DNA from 4 places in the Serratia sp. GW822-FHT06E05 genome. Region 2 is predicted to be linked to each of the others. Evidence: predicted binding sites of a transcription regulator. Region 2 holds the regulator's gene; each other region holds the start of a gene.
The links. The regulator PhoB, encoded in region 2, activates phosphate uptake and scavenging genes when phosphate is short. The targets are predictions, from matches to a motif close to CTGTCATAAAACTGNCNNAT.
Positions count from the first base shown of each region.

Region 1: the regulator PhoB is predicted to act here: its motif matches at 1,818-1,837, upstream of AC1RKC_RS22965 (MIP/aquaporin family protein).
Region 3: the regulator PhoB is predicted to act here: its motif matches at 3,853-3,872, upstream of phoA (alkaline phosphatase).
Region 4: the regulator PhoB is predicted to act here: its motif matches at 2,922-2,941, upstream of AC1RKC_RS06205 (heavy metal response regulator transcription factor).

Region 1 is NZ_JBXALM010000013.1:82,374-90,119, reverse strand. It holds gene AC1RKC_RS22980 (1,4-dihydroxy-2-naphthoate polyprenyltransferase) at 1-652, shown strand, start outside; gene rraA (ribonuclease E activity regulator RraA) at 733-1,218, shown strand; gene zapB (septal ring assembly protein ZapB) at 1,275-1,514, opposite strand; gene AC1RKC_RS22965 (MIP/aquaporin family protein) at 2,054-2,899, shown strand; gene glpK (glycerol kinase GlpK) at 2,943-4,451, shown strand; gene glpX (class II fructose-bisphosphatase) at 4,583-5,593, shown strand; gene emrD (multidrug efflux MFS transporter EmrD) at 5,832-7,016, opposite strand; gene AC1RKC_RS22945 (helix-turn-helix transcriptional regulator) at 7,313-7,746, shown strand, end outside.
Region 2 is NZ_JBXALM010000012.1:155,729-163,474, reverse strand. It holds gene AC1RKC_RS22510 (cobalamin-independent methionine synthase II family protein) at 79-1,185, opposite strand; gene AC1RKC_RS22505 (PstS family phosphate ABC transporter substrate-binding protein) at 1,397-2,335, opposite strand; gene phoR (phosphate regulon sensor histidine kinase PhoR) at 2,350-3,666, opposite strand; gene phoB (phosphate response regulator transcription factor PhoB) at 3,691-4,380, opposite strand; gene sbcD (exonuclease subunit SbcD) at 4,605-5,837, shown strand; gene sbcC (exonuclease subunit SbcC) at 5,834-7,746, shown strand, end outside.
Region 3 is NZ_JBXALM010000001.1:1,286,793-1,294,538, forward strand. It holds gene cynS (cyanase) at 1-72, shown strand, start outside; gene AC1RKC_RS06035 (P-loop nucleotide/nucleoside kinase family protein) at 144-638, opposite strand; gene AC1RKC_RS06040 (antibiotic biosynthesis monooxygenase family protein) at 863-1,210, opposite strand; gene AC1RKC_RS06045 (cytochrome P450 family protein) at 1,207-2,271, opposite strand; gene AC1RKC_RS06050 (ArsR/SmtB family transcription factor) at 2,351-3,034, shown strand; gene AC1RKC_RS06055 (glutathione S-transferase N-terminal domain-containing protein) at 3,097-3,804, shown strand; gene phoA (alkaline phosphatase) at 4,072-5,499, shown strand; gene AC1RKC_RS06065 (GNAT family N-acetyltransferase) at 5,688-6,260, shown strand; gene AC1RKC_RS06070 (malate:quinone oxidoreductase) at 6,708-7,746, shown strand, end outside.
Region 4 is NZ_JBXALM010000001.1:1,321,981-1,329,726, reverse strand. It holds gene ygbI (DNA-binding transcriptional repressor YgbI) at 13-783, shown strand; gene AC1RKC_RS06220 (molybdopterin-dependent oxidoreductase) at 859-1,626, opposite strand; gene AC1RKC_RS06215 (cytochrome b/b6 domain-containing protein) at 1,616-2,224, opposite strand; gene AC1RKC_RS06210 (hypothetical protein) at 2,239-2,865, opposite strand; gene AC1RKC_RS06205 (heavy metal response regulator transcription factor) at 3,006-3,677, shown strand; gene AC1RKC_RS06200 (heavy metal sensor histidine kinase) at 3,674-5,098, shown strand; gene AC1RKC_RS06195 (winged helix-turn-helix domain-containing protein) at 5,681-6,469, shown strand; gene AC1RKC_RS06190 (LuxR C-terminal-related transcriptional regulator) at 6,675-7,304, shown strand.

The DNA.
Region 1 (7,746 bases), on a different contig from region 2:
CATGATCACCCAGGCACAAATGAAGCGCGCGCTGGTGGTGACGGTAGTATTGATCGCGATTGCCGGCTGTTCATTGATCGCCGTGGCCTGCGAACAACCCAGCGACGTGGTGGGCTTCCTGGTGCTGGGCGGGCTGTCTATCGTCGCCGCCATTACCTATACCGTCGGCACCAAACCCTATGGCTATCTGGGGCTGGGCGATATTTCGGTGCTGGTGTTCTTCGGCTGGCTGAGCGTAGCGGGCACCTACTACCTGCAAACCCATGCGTTCGACAGTATCGTGATGTTGCCGGCCACGGCCTGCGGCCTGCTGGCCACCGCGGTGCTGAACATCAATAATTTGCGCGATATCGAAAGCGACCGCGCCAACGGCAAAAATACGCTGGCGGTACGCCTTGGGCCACAGAATGCACGCTATTACCACGTGGCGCTGCTGATCGGCGCAGTAGCCTGCTTCGCGCTGTTCACGCTGCTTAACCTGCATAGTCCGTGGGGCTGGCTGTTTGTCCTGGCTATCCCGTTACTGGTGCGCCACGGCCTGCGCGTGTTACGCGATCCAACGCCGGCAGGCATGCGCCCGATGCTGGAACATATGGTCAAAGCGGCGCTGTTGGCCAATGTGTTGTTCGCGATTGGCGTGGTGCTCAGTTAGCCATCGAACTGATGATTTTGCCAACAGGGCGGATAAAGGGATATACTGGTTATTCCAGCGGCAAACAGACGTAAAATCCTATGAAATACGATACTTCCGAACTTTGCGACATCTATCATGAAGAGGTAAACGTTGTTGAACCTCTATTCTCCAATTTTGGCGGGCGTACTTCATTTGGCGGGCAAATCACTACGGTGAAATGCTTTGAGGATAACGGCCTGTTATTCGAGCTGCTTGAAGAAAACGGTCGCGGCCGTGTTCTGGTGATTGATGGCGGTGGTTCGGTTCGCCGTGCCCTGATCAACGCAGAACTGGCGCGCCTGGCTACCCAGAACGAATGGGAAGGCATCGTGGTTTACGGTGCGGTACGCCAGGTGGACGATCTGGAAGAACTGGACATCGGCATTCAGGCGATGGCGGCCATTCCGGTCGGCGCAGCCAGTGAAAGCATCGGCGAAAGCGACATCCGCGTAAACTTTGGCGGCGTGACCTTCTTCTCCGGCGATCATCTGTATGCCGACAACACCGGTATTATTCTGTCCGAAGACCCGCTCGATATCGAGTAATCTTCCGACATGAAAAAGGGCGCCTCAGGCGCCCTTTTCGATCGTGCAATACGGAATCAGACTTCTTCCATTTTGCCCAACAGCGCGCGCAGGCGGTCTTGCCATACGTGCTGCTCTTCTTTCAGTTGCTGGTTCTCGCGTACCAGCGATTCCTGGTTGCCGGAGGCAGCCTGAACTTCCTGAGACAGAGTATTGTTTTTTTCTTTCAGCTCTTCAATTTCCATCTGCAGCAGGGTGATGGTATCGATCGCCTGCTGAACTTTTGATTCCAATTTCTCAAATACTTCAAATGACATTCTTCAGTCCCCTCATGATAGCAAGGCGTACATCTATAGGTAACGGCCGCAACTCAGGTTGCAACTGCTGCGAATATGCATCGCGCCAAGTGACACACGCTTTTATTGAAAATAACGCGCCTGTCTCGATAAAACGCTTCTTTCGATAAAAACGATTGTAAGTAGCCTGTCCCCGGCTGTCTAGCAACATCCGGCTCATCGCGCAGTCTGTTGCAATTTTCCTGCCCCCACCATCAGCAAAAACCGAAAAAGCCTCTTGGTCATAAATTGATTTGTTAACAGTCGGGGATAAAAGCACTGGTCAGATCACAGTTTTATGGAGCAGAAAGAACACAAAACGACGCGAATTCGCTCAATTTTATGACGAAGCACACACATTTTGATTTCGCTATTTCTCGTTTATGTTCGTTAACGATAAATTTACATCACGTCCTCAATTAATAATTGGACGAGATGAAAAAAACTGTACCCCTAGGACGGATCGATACACCTTCCGAGCCTATAAACCTATAACCGCCGTTTTGCAGGACAACAACATTATGAGCCAAACCACCAGTCCGACCCTAAAAGGCCAGTGCATCGCTGAGTTCCTCGGCACCGGTCTGTTGATCTTTTTTGGCGTAGGCTGCGTTGCCGCGCTGAAACTGGCAGGCGCCAGCTTCGGCCAATGGGAAATCAGTATCATTTGGGGCCTGGGCGTCGCCATGGCCATCTATCTGACCGCTGCCATCTCCGGCGCGCACCTCAACCCGGCCGTGACCATTGCGCTGTGGTTGTTCGCCTGCTTTGACGGACGCAAAGTACTGCCTTACATTGTCGCGCAGATCGCCGGAGCCTTCTGTGCAGCAGCCCTGGTCTACGGGTTGTACTACAACCTGTTCTTCGATTTCGAAGCGGCCAATCATATGGTACGCGGCAGCGACGAAAGCCTGGCCCTGGCCGGCATCTTCTCTACCTACCCGAATGCGCATATTTCCGTTGGCCAGGCGTTCCTGGTTGAAACGGTCATTACCGCAATCCTGATGTGCCTGATCCTGGCACTGACCGATGACGGCAACGGCATCCCGCGCGGCCCGCTGGCCCCGCTGTTGATCGGTATTCTGATTGCCGTGATCGGCGCCTCTATGGGACCATTAACCGGCTTTGCGCTGAACCCGGCGCGTGACTTCGGTCCGAAAATGTTCGCTTATCTGGCCGGCTGGGGCAAAGTGGCCTTCACCGGTGCGCGTGATATTCCGTACTTCCTGGTGCCAATCTTTGGTCCAATCATCGGTGCCTGCCTGGGTGCCTTCGGCTACCGCATGCTCATTGGCCGCAATCTGCCGTGTGACGTTTGTGTAGACGAAGAACAACCCGCCGCCAAGGCCCAGCAGCGTAAAGCGTGATTGGCACAGTTTTAAAACGGTTAACAACAGCAGGACTAAGATCATGACTGTAGAAAAAAAATACATTGTCGCTCTCGACCAGGGTACCACCAGTTCACGTGCCGTAGTGCTCGACCACGATGCCAACATTGTTGCGGTATCCCAGCGCGAGTTCACGCAGATTTACCCAAAAGCCGGCTGGGTTGAGCATGATCCTATGGAGATCTGGTCATCACAGAGCTCCACGCTGGTGGAAGTGCTAGCGAAAGCCGATATCAATTCCGATCAGATCGCCGGTATCGGCATCACCAACCAGCGTGAAACCACCATCGTCTGGGAAAAAGAGACCGGCAAACCGATTTACAACGCCATCGTCTGGCAATGCCGCCGCACCGCCGACATCTGCGAAAAGCTCAAGCGTGACGGCCTGGAAGAGTACATCCGTCACAACACCGGCCTGGTGGTTGACCCGTACTTCTCCGGCACCAAGGTAAAATGGATCCTCGACAACGTCGAAGGCGCCCGCGAACGCGCCAAACGCGGCGAGCTGCTGTTCGGTACCGTCGATACCTGGCTGGTATGGAAAATGACCCAAGGGCGGGTGCATGTGACCGATTACACCAACGCCTCACGTACCATGATGTTCAACATCCATGAGCTGGATTGGGATGACCGCATGCTGGAAGCGCTGGATATCCCACGCGCCATGCTGCCTAAAGTCCGTCCTTCTTCTGAAGTGTATGGCCAGACCAACATCGGTGGTAAAGGCGGTACGCGTATTCCTATCGCCGGTATCGCCGGTGACCAGCAGGCGGCGCTGTACGGCCAGCTGTGCGTTCAACCGGGCATGGCGAAAAACACCTACGGCACCGGCTGCTTCCTGCTGATGAACACCGGCAAAGAAGCGGTACGCTCCAGCCACGGCCTGTTGACCACCATCGCCTGCGGCCCACGCGGCGAAGTGAATTACGCGCTGGAAGGTGCTGTGTTCATCGGCGGTGCTTCTATCCAGTGGTTGCGCGACGAACTGAAACTGATCAGCGATGCGGCCGACTCCGAGTACTTCGCCACCAAGGTGAAAGACAGCAACGGCGTGTATGTGGTCCCGGCCTTCACCGGCCTGGGCGCTCCTTACTGGGACCCGTATGCCCGTGGCGCGATCTTCGGCCTGACCCGCGGCGCGAACAGCAACCACATCATCCGTGCAACGCTGGAATCCATTGCGTATCAGACGCGCGACGTGCTGGATGCCATGCAGGCAGACTCCAATACCCGTCTGCAATCGCTGCGTGTGGACGGTGGCGCGGTCGCCAACAACTTCCTGATGCAGTTCCAGTCTGACATCCTCGGTACCCGTGTCGAGCGTCCTGAAGTGCGTGAATCGACTGCGCTGGGTGCCGCATTCCTGGCAGGCCTGGCTATCGGCTACTGGAATGACCTGGATGAGGTGAAGAGCAAGGCGGTTATCGAACGCGAGTTCCGTCCAAGCATTGAAACCACCGAGCGTAACTTCCGTTACAGCGGCTGGAAAAAAGCGGTTGCCCGCGCACAAGCGTGGGAAGAGCACGACTAACGCTGTTTTGCTTGGTTAACCTGATCACGCGCTGCCTTCGGGCGGCGCGTTTTTTTTGCCCCGCCCCCGCCGTCGCCCGCTGTGATAAACTTTGCCGATATTTTCTTCCTTTCTCACAGACAGGTTTTGCCATGAAACGTGAATTAGCCATCGAATTTTCCCGTGTTACCGAAGCCGCCGCACTGGCGGGCTACAAATGGCTGGGACGCGGCGACAAGAATGCCGCCGACGGCGCCGCGGTCAACGCAATGCGCATTATGCTCAACAAAGTGGATATCGATGGCCGCATCGTGATCGGCGAAGGCGAAATTGATGAAGCACCAATGCTGTATATCGGCGAGCAGGTCGGCAGCGGTCAGGGCGATGCAGTGGATATCGCGGTCGACCCGATTGAAGGTACCCGCATGACCGCCATGGGCCAGCCCAATGCATTGGCGGTGCTGGCGGTCGGCGATCGCGGCACCTTCCTGCACGCGCCGGACATGTATATGGAAAAACTGGTGGTTGGCCCGGCGGCACACGGCGCTATCGATCTTAACCTGCCGCTGGCGGAAAATCTGAATAAGGTGGCGGCCTGCCTGGGCAAACCGCTGACTCAACTGACCGTGGTCATTCTGGCCAAGCCGCGTCACGACGGCGTTATCGCCCAGATGCAACAACTCGGGGTTCGCGTATTTGCCATTCCTGACGGTGACGTGGCGGCTTCTATTCTGACCTGTATGCCGGACAGCGAAGTCGACGTGATGTACGGCATCGGCGGCGCGCCTGAAGGGGTGATTTCTGCCGCGGTGATCCGCGCATTGGATGGCGATATGCAGGCTCGCCTGCTGCCACGCCATCAGGTGAAAGGCGACAGCGCCGAAAATCGCCATATTGGCGAAGAAGAGTTGGCACGCTGCAAAGCGATGGGCATCGAAGCCGGCAAAGTGCTGGTGTTGGATGACATGGCGCGCAACGACAACGTTATTTTCTCCGCAACCGGCATCACCAAGGGCGATCTGTTGGAAGGCATCAGCCGCCAGGGAAATATGGCCACCACGGAAACCCTGCTGATCCGCGGTAAATCACGCACTATCCGCCGCATTCGTTCGACCCATTATCTGGATCGCAAAGACCCGGCGCTGCACGAGTTCCTGCTGTAATGAAACAGGGCACCGATTGGCGCCCTCAGACTGCTGACAAAGCCCGTTATTAGGGAGAGCGTGCCGATGGGGTCGTAGCGGCTTGCCCGCCGACCCATTTGCCGGGAGCAAATGGGAACGACTTCCAGTCGGCCCGTAGGGTGGGACACAGGGATGTGTCCCATAATGGCCCCTCGGTGCGCTAGGCCCGAGTATCTCGGGTCCACAGACCACTTTGTCATCAAACTCCCTACACGTTTTATGCGGTATGGCCCTGATGCTGCATTCGATTCGACAGCGGCCACCAGCACAGCAATATCAGCAGCGCCATGGCAAACATCAGCAGACCGAGGCTGAACTGCCCGGTTTGCGGCAGCATGGCGGAAAGCCAGGTCGCCAAACCAGACCCCATATTCTGCATACCACCGACCAATGCCCCCGCCGCGCCGGCCAGATAGGGGAACGGCTCCATCGCACCGGTGGTGGCCAACGGGAACATCATCCCCGCGCCGAAGAAGAATAGCGCAGCCGGCACAATCAGCGTCCAGATGTTCATCACCCCAAACCAGCCCGGGATCCACATCATCAGACCCGCCAACAGGCAGCTGATAACCGAATGCCACACCAGAGTATGGAATGTTTTACCGTCGCGACCGGCATACCAGGCGCCAAAGAACGCCGCCGGGATCGGCAGAATAAACAGCAGACTGACGGTCAGGCCACTCAGACCCAGCACGCCACCCATCAACACGCCACAGCTGGCTTCAAATACGGCGATCCCCGCCAGCGCACCAATCAGCATGACCAGATAACAACTGAACGTGCCGTCAGCCAGCAGCTTGCGGAAACTCGCCAACATGCGCCGTTTTTCGGTTTGCGGCGGCCGGGTTTCCGGCAGCCAGCGGAACATGGAGAAGGCTACACCGGCGCACAATACCAACAGGAAGGCATAACAGGCGCGCCAACCAAAGAGCATCGCCAACGCACCGCCGATGATCGGCGCCAGCAGCGGACTCACCAGGATGCCCATATTCAGCAAGCTATTGGCATACCGCAACGAAGTGCCGGCATACAGGTCGCGCGGCATGGTACGCGCCATCACCCCCGCCACGCCGGTGCCCATCCCCTGAATGGCGCTGGCAGCAACCAGCATCGTCAGGCTGTTGGACAACAGCGCGCCCAGGGCCCCCATCAGGAAGATCATCATCCCGGCCAGGATCACCGGACGGCGGCCAATGCGGTCAGACAACGGGCCGTAAATCAACTGCGAGAACCCGTAGGTCATCAGATACGCCGCCATCACGCGCTGCACTGCGCCGGAGCGCACCGACAGATCCTTGGCGATATCAGCAATAACAGGAACATAAATGGTTTGTGCCATCTGACCGACGGCCACCAACAGGATAAGCATCACCAGCAGGTGAAAGTTTTCTATTTTTCTCATTATCTTCGTTAACGTTTTAACTCGTCACAGCGTCCCGGTATGGCCCCACTTTCAGCCAGAACGGCGAGCAGCCCTCTATGGCGGCATAAGCTAACAAATCTGATTTTTTTAGCGAGTTTCAGGCAGATATTGATCCACGTCACAGTGGCAGCAAAGGCAACCAGCCTCGTAAATTAAACTGTACGTCTACCGCTTAAGGGTTAAAAAGGGTAAATTTTCAGTAGTTTAGCTTTAGCATTTAATCGATAATTATTTTCATCATCTTGAAATAAAATAACACCATAGGGATTTGGATTATGAAGACACCAGAGCTGATTTTGTTGCAGTTAAAAACCCTGGGGCCACACTCTGCCAAAATGCTGGCCGAGCATCTGGATATCACCCCCATGGGCATTCGTCAGCATCTGCAATCCCTGGAAAAACGTGAGCTGGTTTGTTACGAGGAAGCACGAACCAAAGTGGGCCGCCCGACGCGCTACTGGTCACTGACCCATGAAGGCCATAGCCGGTTTGCCGATGGCCACGATACGTTAGCGACGGCGTTATTGGGATCCGCTCACCCGCTGTTTAGCGCTGAAGGGGTGGAACAGTTACTCGGCGAGCGCGAAGAAAAGCTTTATCAGCGCTATGCCGAAGAGCTGTCGGAAGAGACCTGTCATCAAGCCAAGCTTGCCCGGCTGGTGCGTCTGCGGCAGCAGGATGGTTATATGGCCGAACTGCTTGAGCATCC
Region 2 (7,746 bases):
GTGAAGAAGATGCCTCATGACCGCGCGAAACCGCCAATAAACCACCAGTTTCCGCGCGGTCTGAACCGATTTTTTGCCCTACCAAACCTGCTCGGCAATATTCACCACGCTTTGCAGTTTATTCCACTGCTGCTGCTCACTCAGGCTGTTGCCCTCTTCAGTCGAAGCGAAACCGCACTGGGTGCTGAGGCAAAGCTGTCGACGATCGACAAACTGCGCCGCCTCTTCAAGCCTTTGTTTCACCTGCTCAGGGTTTTCCAGTTCCCCGTTTTTGGTGGTAATCAGGCCCAGCACCACCTGCTGTTTGCCCGGCTTGATAAAACGCAGCGGCTCGAAACCACCGGAACGCTCATTATCGTATTCCAGGAAGAAAGCGTCGATATTCACCTGACCAAACAGGATCTCCGCCACAGGCTCATAACCGCCCTCGGAGATCCAGGTGGAGCGGAAATTACCGCGGCAAACGTGCAACCCGATGATCAGATCCTCCGGCTTGTCAGCGATCGCCGCATTCAGCACATCCGCGTATATGCGCGCCAGAAGATCCGGATCCTCTCCACGCTCGCGGATCTGTCGCCGTTGATCGTCAGAGCACAGGTAGGCCCACACGGTGTCATCCAGTTGCAGATAGCGGCAACCGGCATCATAAAACGCCTTGATCGCCTCGCGGTAGGTCTGCGCCAGATCGTCAAAATAGGCGTTCAGATCCGGGTAAACCTGGCTGTCGATGGCCTTACGCCCACCGCGAAAGTGCAGCACACTCGGGCTTGGAATGGTCATCTTCGGCACCGCATCACCGGCGATGGCCTTCAGAAAACGAAAGTCCTCCAGCATCGGATGCTGCGGGTTGAAGCCCAATTTGCCGACCACCTTGATACTGCGCGCCCGCGTCTGTACGCCGTTAAACTGGATCCCCTGCTCCGCGTCATAACCTTCCACGCCGTCCAGCCCTTCCAAAAAGTCGAAGTGCCACCACGCTCGACGAAACTCTCCATCCGTCACGACCGCCAAACCGAGATCTTTCTGTTTTGCCACCGCCAGACGGATCTGTTGGTCTTCAACTTCCCGTAACTGAAGGGCATCAATCTCGCCCTGCAGAAACTGTTGGCGAGCGGTTTTCAGCGCCGCAGGGCGTAACAGACTGCCGACAACGTCAGCGTGAAAGGCAGAATTGCAATCGCACATAATATGACTCCCGCTAGCCGGCAAAAGCTCGGGCCTTTGCCTCAGTGATTTACAGTGTGAACTATTACGCCGGGTTATTAAATAGACTTCCAGACGTCTAGATGACTTATAATCAGCATGCTGTCACGTCGACTGACGGGCGGCAACGGAAGAATTTTCACAGGGGATGAAAGAAATTCATGTTGGGCACCCAAGGTGCCCAGAGGCAGGCTTATTGCAGGCCCAGCGCCAGCCGGGTTTTCTGCAGAGTCTGTGGCGGCAGTGGCAGATAGCCGTCGTGATTGACCAGATTTTGCCCGGTGTCCGACAGCACGCGATCGAGAAATGCCGCCGTCAGCGGCTCCAGCGGCTGGTTGGGCGCTTTATTAATGTAAATATACAGATAGCGAGACAACGGATAGCTGCCGTTACGCACGTTGGCGTCATTTGGCGTCACATAGTTTTGGCCGGTCTCCGCTAACGGCAACAGCCGTACGCCGCTGGCGCGAAAACCGATACTGGCATACCCGATACTGTTCAGCGAACCGGCCACCGCCTGCACGACTGAAGCCGAGCCCGGCAGCTCATTGACGCGCGGCATAAAATCGCCGCCACACAGCGCACGCAGTTTGAAATAGCCGTAGGTGCCGGAGGCCGAATTACGTCCAAAACGTTGCAGCGCACGCTGTTGCCAATCACCCGTCAGCCCCAGTTCCCCCCACCTCGTCAAAGGCTGGCTCTCGCCACAGCGCAGAGTCGCGGAGAAAATTCGGTCGAGCTGCTGCAGATTAAGACCGCGCAGCGGATTGTCCTGATGCACCAGCACCACCAGCGCATCGACCGCGACCGGTACCGCCAACGGCGCATAACCGTAACGATGCTCGAATGCAGAGACTTCCGCGGCCTTCATCGGGCGACTCATCGGGCCAAGCTGCGCTGCACCAGCCGCCAATGCGGTTGGCGCCGTGGAGGAACCGGCGGCCTGGATTTGCAGATTAACGTTGGGATAATGCTGGCTGAAGTCCTGCGCCCACAGCGCCATCAGGTTCGCCAGCGTATCGGAGCCGACGCTAGACAGGTTGCCGGACAACATGCCATCCGGCTGTGCCAGCGCGCCTCGGCTTGCCAACAGCGCCAGGCAAAGCAACAGCCCTCGGGTGATTCGGATCATGCCAGCCTCTCGCGTTAATTTTTCACCGCATTCTCTGACAAAGCTGCGGGAACAATCAACCGGTTAGGCAAGGTAAAGATAAATCGGGTGCCGATGCCCTGCTCGCTAAGGATCTCCAGCCGCGCATCGTGGTGACTGAGCGCATGCTTGACGATCGCCAACCCCAGCCCACTGCCGCCGGTCTGGCGTGAACGGGCTTTGTCGACGCGGTAGAAGCGTTCGGTCAAACGGGGAATATGTTCGGCCGCGATACCCGGCCCATTATCACTGACCTGAAACTGCGCGCCGTTTGGCGTCTGCTGCCAGCTGACCTCAATATTGGTGCCTTTCGGCGTATGATTGACGGCGTTATACACCAGATTCGACACCGCACTGCGAAGTTGGTCATCGTTACCGAACACTTTCAACTGCTCATTCACCCGGAAGGTGATTTCGTGGTTGCCGCCGCTCAGCGATTGCGCCTCACGTTGTAACACCCGCAACATCAGGGGGATATCAACCCGCTCGTTCATTTCAACGTTAGGCGCCGCCTCGATGCGCGACAGCGTCAGCAGTTGCTTGACCAGTCCGTCCATGCGGCGAGTCTGCTCCTGCATGGTGCCCAACGCCTTACCGCGCAGCGAACCATCCAGCTCTTCGTCGCTCATCATTTCCAGGTAACCCTGCAATACCGTCAGCGGCGTGCGCAGCTCGTGGCTGACGTTAGCGAAGAAGTTGCGCCGAGCCCCTTCCAGTTGACGCATCTGGGTCACATCACGGGCTACCATCAATAATTGCCCTTCGGAGTAGGGCATCACACGAAACTCGACGTAATGCTCGTTATTCAGTTGCAGCGTCAAAGGGCGGGAGAACTCCTGCTGTTGCAGATAGTGACTGAACTCCGGATAACGCAACAGGTTGAGAATGTGCTGGCCATTGTCTTCCGGCCAGCGGAAACCCAGCAAATGCTGCGCCAGCCCGTTGCACCAAAAGATATTGCCTTCGACGGTAGTCATCACTACCGCATCGGGCAGCGATTCCGCTCCGCTACGGAAGCGTTTGATCAACAGCGCCAGCTCACGGCGCCGACGACGGTTCCGTTGCTGCATCTGATACAAGCCGTAAAACAGCGGTTCCCAGCTCCAGCGGCCAGGCGGCGGCGTCATGCTGCGGTCAACCCACAGCCAGTGGGAAAGTTTGAGTTGATTGTAGAAATTCCATACCAACGCCGCCAGCACGGAGGCCAGCAGCAGCCAGGGCAGATAACCGAAAATCAGCCCCAACAGTAAGGCAGGCAGGCAGAAAAGGGCCAGCTCCAGGGCCAGCCTCTTCCAGGATAGACGTTCTAACACGGCATATTCTCCAGCGCGGCGCGATCAGTAGCGCGTTGAGAATCGGTAGCCGGTGCCCCGAACGGTTTGAACCATTTTGTCATGACCACTGGTCTCTAACGCCTTACGGAGCCGACGGATGTGCACGTCAACGGTGCGGTCTTCCACATAAACGTTAGTGCCCCAGACGTGATTAAGCAACTGCTCACGGCTATAAACGCGTTCAGGATGGGTCATAAAGAAGTGCAACAGCTTGAACTCGGTCGGCCCCATATCCAGCGCTTGTTCGTTAGCCATCACGCGGTGTGAGGAAGGGTCCAGGCTCAGCCCTTGCATTTCAATCACTTCTTCCACCGCCATCGGTGAAATACGGCGCATTACCGCCTTGATGCGCGCCACCAGTTCCTTCGGTGAGAAGGGTTTGGTGATGTAATCATCCGCCCCGACTTCCAGGCCGCGCACCCGGTCTTCTTCTTCACCGCGCGCGGTCAACATCATCACCGGAATATCGCGGGTCAGCGCTTCACGTTTCATATGTTTAATAAACTGAATGCCGGATCCCCCGGGTAACATCCAGTCGAGCAACACTAAATCAGGGAACGGCTCAGACAGGCGCGTCACGGCGCTGTCATAATCCTCAGCTTCCAACGGTTGGTAACCATTCTGTTCCAACACAAAGCACACCATCTCACGGATCGGCGCTTCGTCTTCCACCACCAGTATGCGTCTTGCCATCGTCAATCCTGCCAATGTGTTAGCGATCACAGTTGATTGCGGGCGCCATTATGCGTCAGTTTTGTGACACTTTTATGAAAAAAGCGGGCTGTTATAGGCAGTAAGCATAGCGATTATTTCCAACGTCAAAGAAAAATCATTCAGTTGTCATAATGATTGCGTCACGACAGCCGCCGCAACGCCCTTTATAATCACCGCCATTACCCTATCGCCCCGGGAGTGTCATGCGCCTGATCCACACCTCTGACTGGCATCTTGGCCAGTACTTTTTCACCAAAAGCCGCGCCGCCGAGCATCAGGCATTTCTGCACTGGCTGATCGAACAGATTGAACAACACCAGGTGGATGCGCTGATTGTCGCCGGGGATCTGTTCGATACCGGCTCGCCGCCAAGCTACGCCCGCGAGCTGTATAACCGCTTCGTGGTGGAACTGCAGCGTACCGGCTGCCAGTTGGTGGTGTTGGGCGGCAATCACGACTCCGTGGCCACCTTAAATGAATCGCGTGAATTACTTTCCTGTCTGAATACCACCGTGATCGCCAATGCGCAGAGCGAAATCGAACAACAGGTGCTGGTGCTGAATCAACGCGACGGCCAACCGGGTGCGGTATTGTGCGCCATTCCTTTTCTGCGCCCGCGCGATCTGCTCACCAGCCGCGCCGGTGAGTCCGGGGTGCAAAAACAGCAGGCGCTGCAAGAGTCTATCGCCGACCACTATCACACCCTGTACCAGGCCGCCTGTGCGCGCCGTGATGCGCTGGGCTTGCCGCTGCCCATCGTCGCTACCGGCCATCTGACCACCGTCGGCGTCACCACGTCCGACTCGGTGCGCGACATCTATATTGGTACGCTGGACGCCTTCCCCGCACAGGCGTTCCCGCCGGCCGATTACATCGCGCTGGGGCATATTCATCGCGCGCAAAACGTCGCCAAATCTGAACATATTCGCTACAGCGGCTCCCCTATCCCGCTCAGTTTTGACGAGTTGGGCAAGGCCAAAAGCGTGTTTATGGTGGATTTCGCGGCGGGTGCCCTGCAACAGGTCAGCGCGTTGGAGATCCCAAGCTTCCAACCGATGCAGCTCATTAAGGGAGATTTGGCGCAGATCGAGCAGCAATTACGGCTGTTCGCCGATTATCAGGGTGAATTACCGGTATGGCTGGATATCGAAGTGGCGACCCAGGATTACCTTAGCGACATTCAGCGTCGCATTCAGCTGCTGGCCGATCAACTGCCGGTAGAGGTCGTGCTGCTGCGCCGCAGTAAGGAGCAGCGTCACCAGGCCATTGAACAACAAGACAAAGAAACGCTCAACGAACTAAGCGTCACCGAGGTCTTTGAGCGGCGGCTGGCGCAGGAACCCGAGATGGCCGAAGCGCGCAAACAGCGAATGAGTCAGATGTTCCAACAGGTGGTCGAAGCCGTACGGCACCAGGATCAGGAGCCGAACCAATGAAAATTCTCAGCCTGAGATTAAAAAACCTCAATTCGCTGCAGGGGGAATGGAAGATAGACTTCACCGCCGAGCCCTTCGCCAGCAACGGATTATTTGCCATCACCGGCCCCACCGGCGCGGGTAAAACCACCCTGCTGGACGCCATCTGTCTGGCACTGTACCACCAGACGCCGCGCCTGAATGTCACGCCAAGCCAAAATGAGCTGATGACCCGCCACACCGCCGAGTCGCTGGCGGAGGTCGAGTTTGAGGTTAAAGGTGTCGGTTACCGCGCGTTCTGGAGCCAGCGCCGTGCCAAAAACTCCCCGGACGGCAACCTGCAGGCGCCGAAGGTGGAACTGGCGCTGCGCGATGACGGCAAAATCCTGGCCGATAAAGTCCGCGACAAGCTGGATCTTACCGCCGCGATCACCGGGCTGGATTTCGGTCGTTTTACCAAATCGATGATGTTGTCTCAGGGGCAGTTCGCTGCCTTCCTGAATGCCGATGCCAATGATCGCGCCGAACTGCTGGAAGAGTTGACCGGCACCGAGATTTACGGCCAGCTTTCCGAGCGCGTTTTCGAGCAGCACAAACAGGCCAAAACCGATCTGGACGCGTTGCATCAGCGCGCCAGCGGCATTGAGTTGCTGAACGAAGAACAGCGCCAACAGCTGGAAAGCCAGCTCGTGGAGCTCAGTTCGCAGGAAAATGCCCTCAGCGAACAGACCCAGCGTCAGCAACGGGCGTTAAACTGGCTACAGCAATGGCAGCAGACGCAGCAGAAACAGCAGGAATACCAGCGTCAGTTGAGCGCCGTACAACAGGAGCAGGCTGAGGCAGAACCGCAACTTCAGCAGTTGGCGCGCAGCGAGCCGGCAGAGAAACTGCGCCCACTGCTCAACGAACGCAACCGCTACCGCAGCGATCAACAGGCGCTACAACAGCAGATTGCCCAGTTGACGCAGCAACAGGAGCAACAGCTTGCCCAGATGACCCCGTTGCAGCAGGCAGTGGAACAAGCACGTGCTCAACTGCAGGCGCATGTCGAACACCAGCAGATCCAACAACGTCTGATCGACGAGCAGATCGTCCCGCTCGACCACCAGATAACCCAGTTGCAAAAAACGCAGACAGAACTGCAACAGGCCTGCGATGCCGCCACGCAACAGTACGCTCAGCAACAAGCGGAGCTGGAACAACTTGAGGTTTTACGAGCCCGGCTCACCGCCCAAGCCGGACAGCAGCAGGAGCAGCTTAACGGCCTCACTGCCGCACTGGCAGCGCAGCAACAGCAGCAAAATGCGCTGGAAGCTCAAGCCCCCCTAACAGCGCTGCGCCAACGTCAGACCGAACTGGCCGAGCTGCGTCCGGTGCGCCAGCAATTATTTACCCTCTCCTCGCTGTTTGGCCAGGTCAGCGAACGTCTGGAACAACAACGCAAGGAGTTCACGGCCCGTCAGACCCAGCTCAGCGAGCTTGAAAAGCAGCTTGAAGAAACACGCCAGCAGTACAAACAGCAAAAAGCACATCAGACGGACGTAGAGAAAGCCCTTGAGCTGGAGCAACGCATCGTCAGCCTGGAGGCGGAACGCGCTCGCCTGCAAACTGGCGAACCTTGTCCACTGTGCGGCTCAGCCGAACATCCGGCCATCGAACAGTATCAGGCGGTAAAACCCTCTGAGACAGCACTGCGTCTGGCCGATATGCGCGTCAAAACCGAGGCTTTGTACACCCAGGGCACCGAGCTGCGCACCCGCTGCGAAAGCCTGAAAGAGCAACTGCAGCGCCAGCAACATCTTATCGGCCAAGATGAACAACAGCTGGCCGCTCATCGTCAGCAATGGCAAACCCTCAGCACGCCTCTGGCGTTTGATTTTGATCTGCAGGACACCGCTCGCCTTAGCCAGTGGTTAAGCGACTGCGACAA
Region 3 (7,746 bases), on a different contig from region 2:
CCGGATCCGGACGGTGGCGAACGCGCAGTGATCACCCTGGACGGTAAATACCTGCCGACCAAGCCTTTCTGATCCTGACGATGCCGGCGATAGCGTCGCCGGCATTGGATGCTTTTCTCCGCGGTCTCTGCGCTTCACCCCATCTATTCACCGTATCTGATAAGGCTCAGGCGTTCTTCCTCGGTAGGGGCGACAAAATATTGCGTGAGCAGATCGAAGGTCTCTTCACTGAGCACAAAGGGATGTTCACCTTGCTCATTTCTGTGTTTTATTCTGCTCTTGCACTGCGCATTGCTAACGTCCAGAAAATGCAGGCAGTGCGCTACACCGGCCTCCTCCGCCAGTTGTCTGGCCCATAAGCGCCGATCCGGCGTATTCATCGGAAAATCCAGCACCACCGACAGACCATGCCGCAGCAGTTGCACCAAATGCTCGCTCAGCACCTGCCGCAGGTTGGCGGAATAACGAACGTAGTCCTGTAGGGTTTTCATCTGCTGGTCATATAACGTTGCCAACCAGCTATCTTCAACGATCAGCAGCGTATGGGGCTGCTGCGCAAGTCGATTTGCCAGGGTTGATTTGCCGGAGCCGGCTTTGCCGCACATCAAATGTAAAACGGCGTGGGAGGAATTATTCATGGCGTTCTCCTGAAAGTGAGTACCGGCAGGAGGAAAAGATGACCCGCCTTACCGGCGGGTTTTAGCATGACAGAGACGCGCTATCCCACCACTCCGAGAATGGTGATAATAATCTGCGCGAATGAAACCTTGTTTATGCTCATACATTATCAATAAGGCAAATCCCCACATATTGTCAACAACGCTGTGCCTCACAGAGTCATAACTGATAATGGCCGCGCACTTTACCCCGCGTGATAGCCGCGGCTGTCATGCGGGGTCTGTTCTCGCTGATCCAGACCATAGTCCCGCACCACCTCAGCCACCCGCAGGCGATACTGTGCCAGCACGCCATGGCGGCCCCGTTTCTGTGCGGCTCGGTGCTGCTCGACATTTCGCCACTGTTGTACCGCCGCCTCATCACGCCAAAAGGACAGTGACAGCAGCCGCTGCGGATCGGCCAGGCTTTGAAAACGCTCAATGGAAATAAAACCGTCAATTTCTGCCAGTAGCGGCTTCAGATCGGCGGCCAAATCAAGGTAGGTCTCACGTTGGCCGTCAGCGGCCTGCAGCTCAAAAATAACGGCAATCATAGGGCGCTCCTGTCAGAGAAAAATTCGGGTACGCGCGCATTTTGCGAAACCCGCCAGCGAACGTTGTTCAACGTTTGAACATCAACGCCCAATGCCAATACATGCTGGATGCCACACTGTGCGATAATTTTCGCCCAGTCAGCCCCCGGGCAGCGATGCGCCCCTTCGCCGAAAGCAAAACTTTCGTCTCCTGCACACAGCAAAACCAATACGCTTTGTCCGGCCAACACCTGGCAGCCGGCGACCTGGGTATCCTGCCGGGCAAAGCGGCGAGTATTTTGGATCGAGGGCATTTCAGTCAGTATCTGTTCAATGCGTTGTGGCACACTTTCCGTGTTGTCGCCCATCAGCAATAACGTCTGACCGATCAAACCGGCGGTGCTTTCGCAGGCTTGGAACATCAAACCGATGGCGTTGGCCACCACGACCCGATCTTCAAGGCCGAGTTGTGCAGAGACCTGCTGCAATTCCTGCCATAGTGGACCACAACAGTTTGTGAGACGTGCCGAAATAGATTCTACCGCCCGGATCCCGAGCGCCACCTGAGGTGCACTGCCGCCAGGCGCTATACAGCGGGAGAAGTCCAGTATCTCGTCAACCAGCTCAGCCCATTCCTTGGCGGGGATGCCCAAAAGTGCCGCGATAACACACACTGGCAGAGCATAATTAAAACGGGTGATCTGCCTCGCATTCGCTATTGCAGGCATCAATTCTTGCGCCACAGCCCTCGCGGTTTGTTGGACTAGAGATGAGTCAAAAGCCGCTAAAGTTTGCACGATGGCCTTTTTAAGCCTGACATGCTCGTCGCCATCTCGCATACGCACCAAATTGCCAAAGATGGATTGCGCCGGTGTACCCAGCAAGGCTGCCGGGATAGGTTCATCGGTGGGCCGAACGCCAAAGTCAATATTGTGCAAAACCTCCCGCACGGCTAAAGGCGAAACGGCGATCCAACTTTGCTTTTGCGGCTGAAACTGCATGGGTTCCAATTGCATATAATTGGCCCGCGGATCATCGGCCGTGACGGCAGCAATGGCGCGGGAATAAGGGCAGGTTGCCATGTTGTTCTCCAGTAGGCTTGGCCGGTGTGAACCCATCCTAACGGTGGACGCACAGCCATACTTCGCCTAATCTCGAAGTATGAATAACATCGATATTGAAGATCGTCTGGCGGCACTGAGCGGTGCCATTGCCGACCGCACCCGGGCGCGCATGCTGTGCCTGCTGATGGATGGTCGCGCTTATACCGCCACCGAACTCAGCGCCGCGGTGGACGTTGCCGCCTCTACGGCCAGCGGCCATCTGGCACGCCTGCAGGAACAGCGACTGATCGCCTGCGTCAAGCAAGGGCGTTACCGCTATTTCCGTCTGACAGGGCCGGAAGTCGCCGCCGCGCTGGAAACGCTAATGGCACTGGCCGGCGTCGAAAAGCCCGTGGTGAAAAGCACTACTCCGACGTCATTGCAATTCGCTCGTACCTGTTATGACCATCTGGCCGGTGAAGTGGCGGTAAAACTGCACCAACGCCTGCATCAGCTAACCTGGTTAGATGGTGAGGAAGACTATCGGTTAAGCGAGGCCGGCCACGCTGCACTCACTCGGTTGGGCGTCGACTGTTCCCCTGCGCCCTCACGAAGACGCTTCGCCTGCGGTTGCCTGGACTGGAGCGAGCGCAAGGCCCATCTGGGTGGTGCATTAGGTGCGGCGATGCTTACCGCATTTATCCGTCGTGGCTGGATAAAACGCCAGTTGGAGAGTCGTGAACTGCAGCTCACCGCCAGCGGGAAAAAAGCGCTTAAAGCACATTTTGACCTCACTGTTTAACCTCACAACAGGTTAGTTTTGGTGCAATACTCAATAAGCAAACCGTCAACCCGAGGACTCCCATGCTCGATCAAACCCAATTCCCAATCACCAAACTGTGGCCGGCGCAGCATCCGGAGCGGCTGCAGCTCTATTCGCTGCCCACGCCGAACGGGGTAAAAGTTTCTATCATGCTGGAGGAGATCGGCCTGCCGTATGAAGCGCACCTGATCGACATCGGCAAAAACGAGACCTGGACGCCCGAGTTTTTGTCGCTGAATCCGAACGGCAAGATCCCGGCAATCATCGATCCCGATGGCCCTGGCGGCAAGCCATTACCCCTGTTCGAATCCGGCGCCATTCTGCTGTATCTGGCGGAAAAAAGTGGCAAGTTCCTGCCGCAGGATCCGGCTCTGCGTTATGAAACCATTCAGTGGGTATTTTTCCAAATGGCGGCCGTTGGCCCCATGTTCGGTCAGCTCGGCTTCTTCCACCGTTTCGCCGGTCGTGAATACGAAGATAAGCGCCCGCTTGAGCGTTATAAGAATGAGTCGAAACGCCTGCTGGGCGTACTGGAAAGCCGGCTTGAAGGCCGCGACTGGATCATGGGCCAGGATTACACCATTGCCGACATTTCACTGTTGGGCTGGGTGCGTAATCTGATCGGCTTCTACGAAGCCCGCGAGATAGTCGATTTCGACAGTTTCCCACGCGTAGGGCAATGGCTGGAGCGCGGTCTGGCACGACCGGCGGTGCAACGCGGCGTCAACATTCCCGCCCGCAGCGAATAATGGCTTGCCTGGGATAGCCGCCCGGCTATCCCTTTTGCGTCTTCTTTGTCGCCATAAAAGTGTCACACCCCTGCATTACCCTCCCTGCCTAACAAGTTCGTGTTATACCCCTATGATTTTTAAGCCACAGTCAGGCATCCTGCTCGCTCATCCCCAGGCGCTTACTCCAGTAAGTAACTTGGGGTTAGCGAGTGCTGGTAACCACGCTGTAGCTTGAAAGGCGACCGGGTATTTATGTTTTTATATTACGACAAGGAGCTTTCCCCGATGTTGCAGCCAGTTTCCCTGATCGCCAGTGCCGTGTTATCCGCCTTATTATGCTCAAGCGCCTTCGCCGATGAGACGCCGGCCAACGCTGCCGGACTTTCCGAGCGTGCGGCTCGCGGCAATATCGTTGAACCCGGCGGAGCACGTCGCCTGAGTGGTGATCAAACCGCGGCATTGAAAGCTTCGTTGTCTGATAAAACGGTCAAGAATGTGATTTTGCTGATTGGCGACGGCATGGGCGATTCGGAAATCACTTCGGCACGCAATTATGCCGAAGGCGCAGGCGGCTATTTTAAAGGCATCGATGCCCTGCCGTTAACCGGCCAATACACCCATTATTCGCTGGACAAGAAAACCCACAAGCCGGATTACGTCACTGACTCCGCCGCCTCGGCGACTGCCTGGTCCACCGGCGTCAAAACCTATAACGGCGCGCTGGGCGTTGACGTTAATGGCAAAGACCAACCGACCTTATTGGAAATTGCCAAAGCGGCGGGTAAAGCCACCGGCAACGTTTCCACCGCAGAGTTGCAAGACGCCACACCTGCGGCGCAGATTTCCCACGTCACCTCGCGTAAATGTTACGGCCCGGAAGAGACCAGTGAAAAATGCGCAACCAACGCGCTGGAAAATGGCGGCCGCGGTTCGATCAGTGAGCAGTTACTCAAAGCCCGCGCCGACGTCACCTTAGGCGGCGGAGCAAAATCCTTTAATCAGTTAGCCAAAAGTGGCGAATGGCAGGGAAAATCACTGAAAGAGCAGGCAACTGCATTAGGTTATCAGTGGGTGGAAAACCTCGATGCCCTGAACGCCGTTAACGTCGCCAATCAGCAAAAGCCGCTGTTGGGGCTGTTTGCCGCCGGCAATATGCCGGTACGCTGGCAGGGGCCGAAGGCCAGCTATCACGGTAATCTCGACCAGCCGGCGGTGACCTGTCAGAACAACCCGGCACGTACGGCGGATATCCCGACGCTGGCGGTTATGACCGAGAAAGCCATCGACCTGCTGAAAACCAATAAAAACGGATTCTTCCTGCAGGTTGAAGGCGCATCGATCGACAAACAGGATCATGCCGCCAACCCGTGCGGCCAGTTCGGGGAAACTGTCGATCTGGATGAAGCCGTGCAGAAAGCATTGGAATTCGCCCGTGCCGACGGCAACACTCTGGTGATCGTCACCGCTGACCATGCTCACTCCAGCCAGATTATCGCCGCCGACGCCAAAGCGCCGGGCCTGACGCAAATGCTGACCACCAAAGATGGCGCGCCGATGACCATCAGCTACGGCAACTCGGAAGATGATTCGCAGGGCCACACCGGCACCCAGCTGCGTGTTGCCGCCTACGGCCCGCATGCCGCCAACGTCGTCGGTCTGACCGATCAGACAGATTTGTTCTATACCATGCGTGACGCCATGGCGATCAAGTAAGCTAACGACCCCGTCCACTGATTAATTAAACCCTGTTCATCGTTGCTCACGTCGGCGATGAACAGGGTTTTCGCCGTTTGAAACCTCCAGGCTACTGCTATATTGTGGGACCTGTATTCCTCGCAAAAATGTTCTGCCCTGTCCGTAAACAAACCAATGTGATCCCACCCGACAATAAGGATGAGCTCTTGCATTTGATTACCCTGCCCTTCACCACCGAACGCCTGCAACTGCGCCGCTTCACGCTCGACGATCTCGAAGCCTACTCGACTTACCACCGTTTGCCGGAGGTCTATCGTTATCTGTATGCCCCCACCCCGGACAGCGCGCAACTGGCCGATCAGCTTGCTCAGGCGATAGCTTCGCGCTTCAGTCAGGACGGCGATATTTTTTATTGCGCCGTCACCCTGAAGGACAGCGGAGAGTTGATCGGTGAAGTGTTGTTGAAACTGGCTAACCGCGCAGCATTACAAGCCGAGATCGGTTATATCTTCAGCCCGGTTTATGCCGGTAAAGGTTATGCTAGCGAAGCTGTGCAAGCGGTGTTGGATCGGGGGTTTAACCAAGTGGGCTGTCACCGCATTTTTGCCCGGCTCGATGCTGCCAATCAGGGGTCTATCGGGGTCGTCGAACGTCTGGGGATGCGCAAAGAGGCGCACCTGCGACAAAACGATCGTTTCAATGGCCAATGGGGTGATGAACTGATTTATGCACTGCTGAAAGAAGAGTGGCCGTCGGCAGCAATAAAGGCCCGCCGCTAAGCGTCAACCAGCATCTTGGCCGCACTGAAATGCCCGGCGGCCATTTTCATTTTGTTACCTGCTGCTATTTGCCATTATTCCATAAATATTGTGTGATATTGGGATATCGTTTAAATCAGCGGCAATTAGACCTTATTAATTTAGCGGTTATATTTAAATAAAAATAATAAATGAATGATTCCTGCCTTTAATGGGCTTTTTTTAGTTACAAAAGTAGTTTTTAACAATATTGCAAACAATAATATCCCCGCAGTAACCAGAGTTGAACAACCTGTCCCCAGACAGCCTGTAATAATCCACTTTTCGTTAAGAAAACGATTAACAAAAAGACATTATCACTGTCACTCGGCTTAGCCGGGCGGGTTAGTTTTACTTATTTCCAGGGTAACTCCCGATAAATTCTTTCACCTGCAATGAGTAGAATTTACACACAAGAGATTTGATTCAATGAGAAAATTACTCGTCCTGATCTTCTGTCTGAACCTGTTTGGCGTTACGCAACAGGCGACGGCGGAAGAGAATAAGTCCGTTGATGTGGTACTGATCGGCGGTGGCATCATGAGCGCCACGCTGGGGACCTACCTGCATGAGCTGGAGCCAAACTGGTCCATCGACATGTATGAGCGCATGAACGGCGTGGCTGAAGAAAGCTCCAACGGCTGGAACAACGCCGGTACCGGTCACTCCGCCTTCGCTGAAATGAACTATACCCCGGAAAAAAAAGACGGCACCATCGACATCAGCAAAGCCGTGGTGGTTAACGAGTCTTTTGAAATCTCGCGTCAATTCTGGTCTTATCAGGTGAAAAATAACGTCCTGAAAGATCCAAAATCCTTTATTAACAGTGTGCCGCACATGAGCTTTGTCTGGGGTGACGACAACGTCAACTTCCTGCGCAAACGCTATGCCGCACTGCAACACAGCACCCTGTTCCGTGGTATGGAGTACTCAGAAGACCCTAACCAGATTAAACAGTGGGCTCCGCTGGTGATGAACGGCCGCGATCCGGCGCAGAAAATTGCTGCGACCCGCATGCCGCTGGGTACCGACGTTAACTTTGGCGTGATCACCCACCAACTGGTGGACACGCTGACCAAAAACCCGAACTTCAAGCTGAACCTGAGCCATGAAGTCCGCGACATCAAGCGCAATGCCGACAACACCTGGCGCGTCACCGTGGCCGATCTGAACCGCGACGGCAAAGAAACCACCGTGAATGCCAAATTCGTGTTTATCGGTGCAGGCGGTGCTTCTCTGACGCTGCTGCAGAAAACCGGCATTCCCGAAGCCGAAGGCTACGGTGCCTTCCCTGTCGGCGGTCAGTTCCTGGTCACCACCAACCCGGAAATCGCTGACCAACACCTGGCCAAGGTTTATGGCCTGGCCAGCGTAGGTTCACCGCCGATGTCGGTTCCGCACCTGGATACCCGCATGCTGGACGGCAAGCGTGTCTTGCTGTTCGGACCGTTCGCCACCTTCTCCGGCA
Region 4 (7,746 bases), on a different contig from region 2:
AGAGAGGGAACCGTGATACCTGTAGAACGCCATCAGCAAATTTTAGCGCTGGTATCAGAACGCGGGGTGGTCAGTATTGCCGAATTGACCGAGCGGCTGGGAGTGTCGCATATGACGATTCGCCGCGATCTGCAAAAACTGGAGGAGCAGGGCGCGGTACTGGCAGTGTCAGGCGGGGTGCAATCTGCTGAACGGGTGGCGATTGAACCTTCTCATCAGGATAAGGAAGGGATGTACAGCCAACAGAAAGCGGCCATCGGTCAGTTGGCTGCCCGGCAGGTCCCGCCCAACAGCTGCATTTATCTGGATGCGGGCACCACTACGCTGGCATTGGCAAAGCATCTCAGTGAGCGCGAAGATCTGACGGTGGTCACTAATGATTTTGTGATTGCGGGTTACCTGATAGAACACAGCCAGTGCAAGATCATTCACACCGGCGGCACCGTCTGTCGTGAGAACCGTTCCTGCGTTGGTGAAGCGGCGGCTCAGGCGCTACGTGGGTTGTTTATCGACCTGGCGTTTATTTCCGCTTCATCCTGGAGCATGCGCGGCCTGTCGACGCCCAATGAAGATAAGGTGATGGTGAAGAAAGCCATCGTTGACGCCAGTCGCCGCTGTATCCTGCTCAGCGATACCTCAAAATACGGTAAAATAGCCACCTATCTGGCGTTGCCGATTGCGGTATTTGACGCGATTATTACCGATGATAATCTGCCCGCCGCAGCGCGAGAGGCGATCATGCAGGCGGATATCACGCTGATGACGACCGGGGAGAAAAGCTGAACATAGCCTCGTATTAACAGCGTCGGAATAAATGCACCAGCGGGGGTGAGCTCTCTGCGCAGCGCTACGCAGAAATTAAATGCCGCTGAACCAGTTATAGCCCTGATCTTCCCAGTAACCGCCGGGATTGGTATCGCTGACGAAAATGGCGGCGATATGTTTGGCGTTCTTGAAGCCCAGCTTGGTCGGCACCCGCAGCCGCAGCGGGTAACCGTAATCGGCCGGCAGCGCCTTGCCGCCGAAATCCAGCGCCAGAATGGTTTGTGGATGCAGGGCGGTGGCCATATCGATGCTGGAATAGTAACGATCCGCGCATTTGAATCCGACGTAACGGGCGTTCAGATCCGCCCCGATGTGCTGCAGGAAATTGCGCAGCGGCACGCCACCCCATTGGCCAATGGCGCTCCAGCCCTCGATGCAGATTAACCGGGTTATCTGGCTTTGCTGCGGCAGGCGTTGCAGTTGCTCCAGCGTCCAGGGGGCCTTTTTTTCTACTTTACCGGAGACTTCCAGCCGGTAGCTGGCGAGATCCACTTCCGGAACGTTGTATTCCGGGTAATACGCGTTGAACGGGAACGGATGGGTAATCTGATCCGAACGGTAGGTCTGCGCCAGCTTTTGGCCGTTGAACAGCCAGGCTTGCACCCGATCGTTCCAGCGGGACATTGCCCACAGCACTTTATCCACCTGGTCACCATCCTGCAGGTTGCAGCCGGTCAGCATGGCGACGCCACCCAGCGTCAGGCCGGAGCGAAGCATCAGGCGGCGCTGCAAATTAACCAGCTGTTTCTTTTGTGCCGGTTCCAGCCCCGGTGCCATGGGGCGCTGTTTTTTATCCGTCATGTTTGCCACCCGTTATCATTGCCCACAGCGTGCGCGGCACGATAATCACCATCAGCAGGTGAATCACCACAAATAAGCCAATGCCTGCCATGGCGAAAAAATGTACGTAACGCGCAATGTCAAAGCCGCCGAACAGGCTAACCAAACCTTGTAACTGCACCGGTTTCCAAATGGCTAGTCCGGAGAGCACCAGCAGCAGCCCCAGAAGCAGTACGCCGAGGTACATCAGCTTTTGAATGGCGTTGTAATGACCATGCTGATGTTTGAGCCGCAGCGTCACGGCTTGCCAGATATCGCGCCGCAGCGCGCCGAGGCCAAGCGGCAGCAGATCGCGCCGCAAGTGGCCGCTGAACAGGCTCCACAAGACATAACAAAGCGCGTTGCAGGCCAGCAGCCACATCACCGCCAGATGCCAGCCGATCGCGCCGCCCAGCCAGCCGCCGAGCGTGACTTGCGGTGGAAAGCGGAAGCCGAACAGCGGCGAAGCGTTATAGATTTCCCAGCCGCTCATGAACATGCAGACCATGGCGAACAGGTTAATCCAATGGGTCAGGCGGACCGGCCAGCGATGCACCGGCCGCGGCGCGTTGCTTTTCATCATGCACTCCTGAATTACATCGGTGGAACGGTACCGTCTTTGCCGGCAGAAATGCGGGTAGCAACGCGTTCGCCCTTATCGTCCGTGGCGGAGAACAACACGATATGCGCGCCCGGTTTCAGCAGGCTGCGGTCACCGGGATCCAGAGTGACGATCGGCACATCTTCCGGCACGTTAACGGTTTTCTGCTGGTTACCGTAGGTCACGGTCAGGGTGCGGCCGTTGGACTTCACCAGTTTGCCCACGGTGCCGTTGGTCATGGTGTCGACCTTACCGTCGGCGGATTCCCAGGCCGAGTGGCCTTCGCCAGTGCCGCGCAGGCTGGCTGCGAACACGTGCACTTCCAACGCTTTCAAAGAGCCGTCCGGCTGCGGTACGGCAGCGGTGCCGATAAAGCTGTCCGGCTTGATATCATCCAGCGTGCCCTTCGACACGCTCAGCACTCGGGTCTGGTCATTGAGCTTGACGCTGACCTTTTCCCCTTTGCGATCGGTGACCTGCAGGCTGGTGTCGCTCACCTGATCGATAACGCCACGCAGCGGGGCAATCACCTTGCCTGGGGTTTGCGCTGCGGCGGCCGCACCGCTGCACAGCATGAGAGTGGAAAGCAGTAAACCGGCAAAACGATGACGGGTAATCATAAGGTTCTCCTTTGTTTAGGTTGCCGGTTAAGCATGGTTGAACACCGGGGACAGCACCATGTCCGTTTGATGACATTAATGTCATCAAGAATGTCCGCCAGAACTGCTAGTATTTCCGCAAGAGTCATGAGGTGGCGATAATGCGAATACTGGTGGTTGAAGACGACATCAGCACGGGTGATTACCTGAAAAAGGGGCTGGGAGAGGCGGGGTACAGCGTCGATTTGGCACGTAACGGCACCGACGGCCTGTTTCGGGCACTGGAACACGGCTATGACGCTATCGTGCTGGACGTAATGTTGCCGGGGCTGGACGGCTGGCAGATTATCGAGGTACTGCGCAAGAAAAGTGATGTGCCCATTCTATTTCTGACCGCACGAGATGGGGTGCAGGATCGCATTCATGGCCTCGAACTGGGTGCCGATGATTACCTGATTAAGCCCTTCTCCTTTACGGAACTGGTGTTGCGTCTGCGCACTTTGCTGCGGCGTGGCACGGTACGTGAAGCCGATCACTATGTGATAGCCGACCTGCAGCTCGACGTACTGCGCCGTAAAGCGGTGCGGCAGGAGCAGGTGATCGCGCTGACCAATAAAGAATTTATGTTGTTGCATCTTCTGGTACGACGTGAGGGGGAGGTATTGTCACGCACCATGATCGCCTCCCAGGTTTGGGACATGAACTTTGACAGCGATACCAACGTGGTGGATGTCGCCATCAAGCGGCTGCGTGCCAAGATTGACCGGCCGTTCGAGGTCAAGCTGATCCACAGCGTGCGTGGTATCGGCTACGTTTGCGAACCGCGTTCATGAAGGCCGTGATCCAGCGTTGGCGCGTCTTGTCACTGACGTTGCGCAGCGCCATGTTGTTTGCGCTGGTGGCGGCTCTGGTGGTTAGCGGCGCGGGCGGCTACCTGTACGGTGCAATGCGTCAGGAGATGACTACCCGTAGCGATTTGCAGGTTACCGGCCGGGTGGAGTATTACCGCAATTTGCTGAGTCAGCGTTTTCCGTTGGAGCGTCTGACGGCGAATACCGGCCTGTTCGAAAATATGCTGGGTAACGAACAGGACGTGCTGATTTTTCAGCAGCCGGGGAAAAAACCGTTAATCAACGTGAATCCGGCGAGGTTGATCCTGCCACCGGTGATCCCGACGCCGGTCGGCACGCCGCAGCGCTTGAGCGCGGTTCAAGGCGGAGTTACCGCTCAAGGAGTGCCATTGCGAGCTGCATCGGCACTGGTCAGGCTGGAGGACGGTAACCTGCTGCAAATCTCGGCTGCCCATGTGATGGTCAATGAGCAGAAGATGCTGGCGCGTTATCTCTGGCGGATCGTCGCCGCCGTCGCGGTGGCATTTATTCTGATTGCATTGCTGGGATACTGGGTGATGCGCCGCGGACTGCAGCCACTGTGGCGAATGGCGGCGCAGGCGGCGGTGATCACCCCGAACACGCTGTCGACTCGCCTGAGCGAGCACGGGGTACCGAAGGAATTGCAGCAACTGACCCGTTCGTTCAACGCCATGTTGGATCGCCTGAATGAAGGTTATCTGCGCCTGACGCAATTCTCCGCAGATTTGGCCCATGAAATCCGCACGCCGGTAGGGGCACTGATGGGGCACTGTCAGGTAGCGCTGTATCAGGCGCGCAGTGTGGAAGAGTATGAAACCTTGTTGTCGAACAACATGGAGGAGCTGGAGCGTATTTCCCGTATGGTGGAAAATATTCTATTTCTGGCGCGCGCCGGCGAAGGGCAAGCGGTGTTGAACCCTCAGCGGCTTGATGTGGCACAAGAGCTGCAACGGGTGGCTGACTACTTCGAAGGTTTGGCGGAAGAACGCGGCATTACGTTGGTCTGCCAGGGAGAAGGGCAATGGATGGCGGATGCCATGCTGTTTCAGCGCGCATTGAGTAACCTGGTCTCCAACGCGGTACGCTATGCCGATGAAAACAGTCAGGTACAGCTGCAGGCTGTCAGTCAGGCCGATGGTGGGCTGGCGATACTGGTTATCAATCAGGGCCCGCCGATCTCCCCGGCGCATCTGAACAAATTGTTCGACCGCTTCTATCGTGCCGATGCCGCCCGCAGTTCCGGCAGCCATGCCAGCGGACTGGGGCTGGCGATCGTCCGTGCGATCATGACACTGCATGGCGGCACAGCGCACGCCCATTGTGTTGTCGAAGAAAATACTGCTCGCATCACCTTCAGCCTGATATTCCCCGCGCAAGAATAGCCTATTTCCCACGCCGGATTTGATTGGCTGGGTCGGCCAAATCCGTTTATCCGGCCTGGTCGAAACTATTTACTTTCATTTACCGCTGGGCTAACCCAATCACCTCCGGATCAAAAGATTAATTCTGACCAGAATTAGGGCAATGTTGCGGCCTAGGCCCGGTTTTTTGGCGGCGACCCCTTTTGGCAAAATTCACTCATCATTATGTTGTTATTAAAATTGCTTGCATTAAAGGAATGACGAGAATTTTCAGCTTAAAGGCGGTAATTTACAAAACAAAAAACTAACTTTAAGATCTTTTACATATAAATATATCAATGATGTGGATGTTTGTATAATCTTTGGTTATGGCATATGAGAAAATTCTTATATCAAAAATGATAAGGTGAGAAATATTTACTTTGTGGCGTTAATTGATTTTCAGAAGGGTCAGTGGCTAAGGTTGGCTAATTAACCTGATTAAATATTGCTTAATATTCTATTAACATTTAACGCCGGCGATAAATAATCCTAGAGTGAAACCTGTGAAAAATGAAATATAGAATTAATGACCACATCATTTTTGACGTGGATACGGGAACCATGAGCCTGACAGAGTTTCCTGACGATCCCATCTCTATTTCCAATCCGTCGAAGCGGTTACTGCTGCTATTGATTACGCATCATGGCGAGCCAGTGGGGCGGGAGGTAATATTCAAGAAGGTTTGGGATGATTATGGCATGGTGTCAGGCAACAATAATCTTAACCAATGTGTGAGTAAATTACGTCGGGTTATTAAAAATCTGGGCATTGAGGACGAGGTGATTGTCACCGTCCCCAAGGTCGGTTTTATGCTGCGATATGAAATTATGGTGGAGTCTTGCGAAGGGCCGGAAGATCGTTTCGTAAATGGAGATATAAATTCCCCTCCACCGGCGCCGGTTCAAGCGGAAATCGCGCCTTCGTCAGGCTCTTCAGCCGCAGCCGAAGCGGTTTATACCGGGTATTCCCGGCGCTGGTGGGCGATAGTCAGCGTTGTTGCATTGGGGGTAATTATGCTGGCGGTTGGCATTACCACCTATCTCACCGGTTCGGTTTCCCGGCAAGAAATCTATCTGGGCAAAGTCAGCAGTTGTAAGGTGTTTATGTCGATGCCGGGCGCCTCAGCTGCCGTCAGTGCTGCTCTAAGTCGCGACATTCTGGCCTATGCGGGCCCGCAAACGGCAGAGTGCAGCGGTGACGAATTCCTGTTGGTAGTACGCAGCAATCAGGTACGTTCTTACATTTCGGGCATTTCCCGACTGTTTTTTCTGCGCTGTCGCATTTTACGCGAACATCGGGTAGAGATTTGCTCTGGACTCGAAAGCGACAACGCCGCAATTCTTAATTAATCATCAATCGGTGTCAGGATGAACGCCACCCCGGGGGAAAGGAATATGCCACCAATCTTTATTGTCTTGATATTAAATACTTAATTTTCACCACATGGTTAATAATGCAGCATTTATTCGATGCAAGCCTTATATTTTGCTCGCCGGCGCTGCCTTGCATTTCCGCGCCAACCGCTTTTGTGATACCTAATTATGGTAATAGATTATGAAAAATATCTCTTTCAGGGAGGACATTCTCTTTTTCGAACCCAACCCCTGGGTGAGAAAAGGATTACGGGCACTTATTGGAACCGAACCCATACACTACCAATTTGTGCACAGCATCAGGGCAGTGGAGGCAGGGTTAAAGGAGAATGAGAAACAAATCCTCATAATGGAGCTGTATAATGAAAGTGAGAGTTTGTATGATGTATTACATTTCATCCTGACGATAAAGGATATTTGGCCCAAGACGCCACTGATCATATTTACTGAAGTGACCAATGCCAGCATATTGACCATTCTGGCTGCTCAAACGCATTTATCCCTGGTGGCCAAAGACGATCCCTTGGATTGCCTGTATCAGGCCATTGACGCTGTGGGTACGGGGGTAAGTTACCGTAGTCCGGCGATTCAGGAAGCGTTGATATCCGCGGTAGAACCCTTGTCCCGTAGCGAATGGCAAATATTGGCGATGATGATCGCCGGCGCCAATCCGCGACATATCGCCAGTATTACCCATCGCAGTTGTAAAACGGTCAGTAGCCATAAACTGAATATCATGCGTAAGCTGAGGCTTAATCAAGCAGGGTTTATGCGCCTGATTTTGGCATTCAGGACTCAACACCCGGCCTAAAAATTCGCCGTCGGTTGTAATGGCACACGCCGCGCCGGCGGTTTAATACTTTCTCGTTCCAAGCGCTTATCCCTTTATTTCCTGCCAGCCACCCAGATGAATTGATCTGCATCAAATTAAACATCCTACAAAAATAAACCTGTCGCCCTTATTTATGCGCTGACGCAATAGTGCGTTTTATATACCGTTAACGTGGTTTTAGAGGGGGTGAAAACAATAGGTGTTTTGTTCCCTGCAGCATCATTACATGGCCCTTTTAACTTACTGGAAGCAAAATAAACATTAAAGTAAGAATAAAAATCTAAATATTTGACCATTGGTAGTTAATGGTTCTTTTTTGATTTGATGCGGTTACTCTTTTCTCCGTCAAGCAGACTGGCTAAAAGCACTCATGCAAGTGACTGATTAAGGCACGTCAGGCTAATGGACGCACAATCATATT